DNA from 2 places in the Bacillus sp. URHA0034 genome. Region 2 is predicted to be linked to the other one. Evidence: a T-box and tRNA genes for the amino acid it is inferred to sense, from the RefSeq annotation. Region 2 holds a T-box; the other holds one or more tRNA genes.

Region 1 (2,470 bases), 2.9 Mb from region 2:
GCCCGCTTTAAATCAGGCTGCCAATAGGTCCATGTATGATTACCATTAAACTCTTTATAAAAGTATGTAATTCGTTTAGCTTGTATTTTTTTAGCCAATACCCTATTTGGATTTATAAAGTCTTGTATTTTCCCGTCGGTAGTTTGTACTTCCGTTTCCTGCGTTCCGATCACATGGTAAATCTCAACATGTTGACCTTCATTAAAGTCTTCTACCAGTTTGAAGATGTGCTGGTCAACCAAAGGTGACTGGAGCAATACCTTTCCGAATGTATGCGGATAGTGTAATGCCGTCATTAAAGAAACGGTGGCACCAAGGGAATCACCGATTAACGCCCTGGTGGAACCCATCTGATAGGTTGGAAATTCTTTATCAAGAAAGGGAACTAATTCATGAGCAAGAAAACGAATATACTGCTGGTTTTGATCCCCATTAGGATGATATTTTCGGCGTCGGTCGGCTACATCCTTATAGGGTATCCCAACAATGATTAAATTTTCAATTTCTTGATTAAAAAGTAACTCATCTGCTAATCGTCCGATACGGCCTAGCTGAAAATAATCTCTGCCGTCTTGAGCAATTAGCAGTGAGTATTTATAAAGTGGTGAGAAATTTGCAGGCAGGTAGATTAGAAGCTGCACTGCTTCCTGTAGCTCTGAGCTATGAAAGGTATATTCTTTGATTGTGCCTTTTGGATACTGCATGTATTGCCCCCCGTAGTTCATTTCATACAACTGCATTTTATCATAAATAGAAAGAAGATGCTTTTAGGAAAGGTAGTGGTTGAGGGAGGAGGGATAGATTAATGAAGGTAGGATCTATGGGAACGAGTTTCCGGCATAATCGATAAGATGTTTTCTCGTTTAAACGTGCGCATTTGTTTCCGAAGTAAGCAATAGGCACGAATGTAGTCATCGGTTACCTCTTTTACAATTAGCTTTCTTTGGGACAGCTCTTGGTTTTCAGCTAGATAAATCATCTCAATTGGCATGTGTTCTTCAATTGAACGGATTAACAGCCCATCCATGGTAATCACTCCTTTTGGTTTATAGGTCTATTATAACCGAACGTTAGTTCTTTATTCAATAAAAATAGAACAAACGTTTGTTTTTGCTGATAAGAGGATACTTTGTAAATGATAAAAAGAAAAAGATGTTGACATTATTATAAATTTAAATATAATTAAATTTGTACCTTAATTAAGATCCGATAGTTCAGCGGGAGAATACATCCTTGACAGGGATGGGGTCGGGGGTTCGAATCCCTCTCGGATCATAACTAGTCCTAGCACCATTCTGGTGTTAGGACTTTTTCGTGTTATTTTTTATAAGTACAAAATTAAACAGTAGTTTTTCTCATTTTCTTTGACCAATAATCAGTAGCAATCTTAATAAGATCTTTAGCTACTTTACTTAGGTAACTGCCTTTTTTGTAACTAGCGCAAACTTCCCAAACTGGTTTTTGTTTGATTGAAAAATAGGAAACGTTAGAGCTGTCTTTTGCATAAGCAATTGGAATGACAGAGCAACAGATTCCCTCAGCGACCATATGATATAAGTTATGACAGCTTCTGGTTTCTAAAAGAATATTAGGATTAACGTCTTCCTGAGCGATGAGGTTATCATAGATTTCCCGAAGAGTAGACCCTTTTTGCATAATCGCAAAAGAATCATGTTTAAAACAATCCAAGCTAATTTCAGGAAGTTTTTCACCAATTCTTCCTCCAAAACGTCCAAGTGGATGTGTTTTAGGAACTGCTAAAATAATTTCTTCGGTACAGATTAGGAGATATTGATCATTTGTTTTTTGGTAACTTTGTAAGGTTAGAAAACCAATATCAAGATTTCCTAAAGTTATTTCATGTTGTTGTTGTTTTACTCCCATTTCAAAGGGCTCTATTTTAACATTAGGATATTTTTTGTAAAAAATGGGATAGATAGACGCAAACATTTCAGGACCACGTTCTGGTGTTAATCCAATTCTTAATTGTCCTTTTTTTATCTCGATTAAATCGTTAATTTGGTTGTAGGTATCTTGTTTTATCCGTACTATATTTTTTGCATTTTCAACATAAATTTCCCCGGCTCGTGTTAATTGCCAATTCCTTCTTGAGCGGAGGAAGAGTTGTGTTCCCAGCTCCTTCTCTAGTCTTAAAAGTTGCTGGTTTAATGCAGATTGAGTGATAAAAAGTTTTTCTGCAGCTTTCGTAATATTGTTTTCTTCCGCGATTTTAATAATATATTCCAGCTGTTTTAGATCCATTTTGTCTAAATTCTCCTCATAACTCTTAATTTTATTAAGAGAAATCTAAAATTTAACACTTTTACTATATATATTAGCTAAGAGTACAATGTTTTTGAAGAAAGAACAAGAGTTGAGGAGGTACGGCAGTGGGAAACAGTTATATAAAAATCAATAAAAATGATAACGTTGCCATAACGGTTAATGCTATTCCAGCAGGTACCATTGT
Region 2 (2,470 bases):
GTCTGCTAAGGAAGTGACCGTCAGTAAAGAGGAACGGGCAGAGCATTATGAAACCACGATTCAGCAGCTGGAAAAGCATCAGGAGTTTCTCGATGGTTTTATAGATGAATGTGAAAAGAAGACCTATATGTCACCGTTCCAATTGTTGTATTGTTTATACTATAACGAAATCAGTCAGGCACTTCGATTTTCAAAAGGCAAATTCGAGGAATGGTACGAGAATACGAAGGACACCGAGAAGGCGCGCATGGTGATTACCCATGGGAAATTATCTTCCGAGCATTTTCTCTATGATGACCGGGGCTACGGTTATTTTATCAATTTTGAAAATGCCCGTTACGGGTCTCCGATCCATGATCTTCTCCCTTATTTATCAAGGGCCTTAAATACCAGACCGAAGCGGAGTGATACCGCGATAGATTGGGTGTATCATTACTTTAAATATTTCCCCTATAAAGAGGATGAGAAATTGTTATTTAACAGCTATTTAGCCTTGCCCGTGCCGATTATGCAAGTGGTCGATAGCTATTATAAAAAAGAAGGCCGGAAAAATGAGATGAAATTTGTCCGAAAGCTGCAGGAGCAATATTGGCATTTAAAAAATTCCGAGTATGTTGTGATGCGGATGACGGAAATCGAAAATCAACGAAAACAAGCAAAAGAAGGAGCCCAGCAGCAGTCCTAATCTGCATGATGGGCTCCTTAAATTATGTCAAAATAGATGGAAACGGCAATCACTAGAAAAATCACTAACAGCAATACATCTAGGATGGTTGGTAAAAACAATGTGCGGATAAATTGAAAGATGGAAAAGGGAACAATGAATTGTGCGGCTATTCTGCGCGAAGTAATAAACCAGGGACGGTATTTGTATTTGTGGAAATTGTTACGCTTCACGGACCGAATCCTCCCTCATAATAAATTTTATTTATATATATTCCAAAAGCCTAGATAAGTTCTCTCCTAATTACATAAGGTATAAAATATAAAAAAATTGTTCATCCTGTTGACGTCACTCCCCTTTTTTGGGTAGTATAACAATATAATTTAAAATGAAGGCTACGACAGGGAAGAGTACAATGCACTCCTGCTTTAAGAGAGGGAAATCATTAGCTGGAAGATTTCCTAAGCGGAACGTTGGAAAGTCGCCCATGAGCTTCTTCTGCGAACGGAGCAATCCTATTAGTGGGAGACGGATAAAATCCGTTATCTAAGTTAAGAGCCAATCGTGTTGTTTGATTGGAAAAAAGGTGGTACCGCGAAGCAAACTCCATTCGTCCTTTTATGACGAATGGGGTTTTTTGTATGTTTACCGGAAATTGAAGGAGGATTTTAAATGGAAACAAAAGAATTAACAATGCCGACCAAGTACGATCCACAGGCGATTGAAAAAGGCCGCTATGAATGGTGGCTAAAGGGTAAGTTTTTTGAGGCAAAAGACGATGAAGGCAAACAGCCATACACAATCGTTATTCCGCCGCCAAACGTTACCGGAAAGCTTCACTTAGGTCATGCGTGGGATACAACATTACAAGATATTCTGACAAGAATGAAACGAATGCAGGGATATGATGTTCTCTGGCTTCCTGGTATGGATCATGCGGGAATTGCGACACAAGCAAAAGTGGAAGAAAAACTACGTAACGAGGGCAAAAGCCGCTATGATTTAGGTCGAGAAAAATTCGTCGAAGAAACATGGAAGTGGAAGGAAGAGTATGCTTCCCATATCCGCCAGCAGTGGGCGAAATTAGGCTTAGGTCTTGATTATAGCCGTGAGCGTTTTACGCTTGATGAGGGCTTATCTGATGCTGTTAAAGAAGTATTCGTAACTCTTTATAAGAAAGATTTAATCTATCGTGGTGAGTATATCATTAACTGGGATCCATCCACAAAAACAGCTCTATCTGATATCGAAGTAATTTATAAGGATATCCAAGGTGCCTTCTATCATATGAACTATCCGCTCGCAGATGGTTCCGGCCAGATTGAAGTCGCGACTACCCGTCCGGAAACAATGCTTGGTGATACCGCTGTTGCCGTACACCCAGAAGATGACCGTTACAAGCATTTAATTGGCAAAACCGTTGTCCTTCCTATTGTTGGCCGCGAAATCCCGATTGTTGCGGATGATTATGTCGATATGGAATTTGGTTCTGGGGCTGTAAAAATCACGCCTGCACATGATCCGAATGACTTTGAACTGGGGAATCGCCATAACCTAGAGCGTATTCTTGTTATGAATGAAGATGGCTCGATGAATGAAAAGGCAGGCAAATATCAAGGACTAGACCGTTTCGAATGCCGTAAGCAAATTGTTAAGGACCTGCAAGAACAAGGCGTTCTTTTCAAAATCGAGGAGCATATGCATTCTGTTGGTCACTCTGAACGCAGCGGCGCCGTTGTTGAACCATATCTGTCAACCCAATGGTTTGTTAAAATGCAGCCACTCGCAGACGAAGCAATTGCTCTG

The links. The T-box of region 2 lies ahead of ACZ9EE_RS23450 (valine--tRNA ligase). A T-box ahead of a tRNA ligase gene usually reads a tRNA of that ligase, here a tRNA-Val.
Region 1: it encodes a tRNA-Val, which carries the amino acid that the T-box ahead of ACZ9EE_RS23450 (valine--tRNA ligase) is inferred to sense. The anticodon was not compared.

Annotation. Positions count from the first base shown of each region.
Region 1 is NZ_JBWCDK010000002.1:1,600,254-1,602,723, reverse strand. Features, by position in the region: gene ACZ9EE_RS09610 (alpha/beta hydrolase) at 1-704, opposite strand, end outside; gene ACZ9EE_RS09605 (hypothetical protein) at 803-1,027, opposite strand; tRNA gene ACZ9EE_RS09600 (tRNA-Val) at 1,204-1,275, shown strand; gene ACZ9EE_RS09595 (LysR family transcriptional regulator) at 1,339-2,262, opposite strand; gene garD (galactarate dehydratase) at 2,391-2,470, shown strand, end outside.
Region 2 is NZ_JBWCDK010000002.1:4,476,129-4,478,598, forward strand. Features, by position in the region: gene ysxE (spore coat protein YsxE) at 1-685, shown strand, start outside; gene ACZ9EE_RS23445 (hypothetical protein) at 703-897, opposite strand; T-box leader at 1,053-1,285, shown strand; gene ACZ9EE_RS23450 (valine--tRNA ligase) at 1,337-2,470, shown strand, end outside.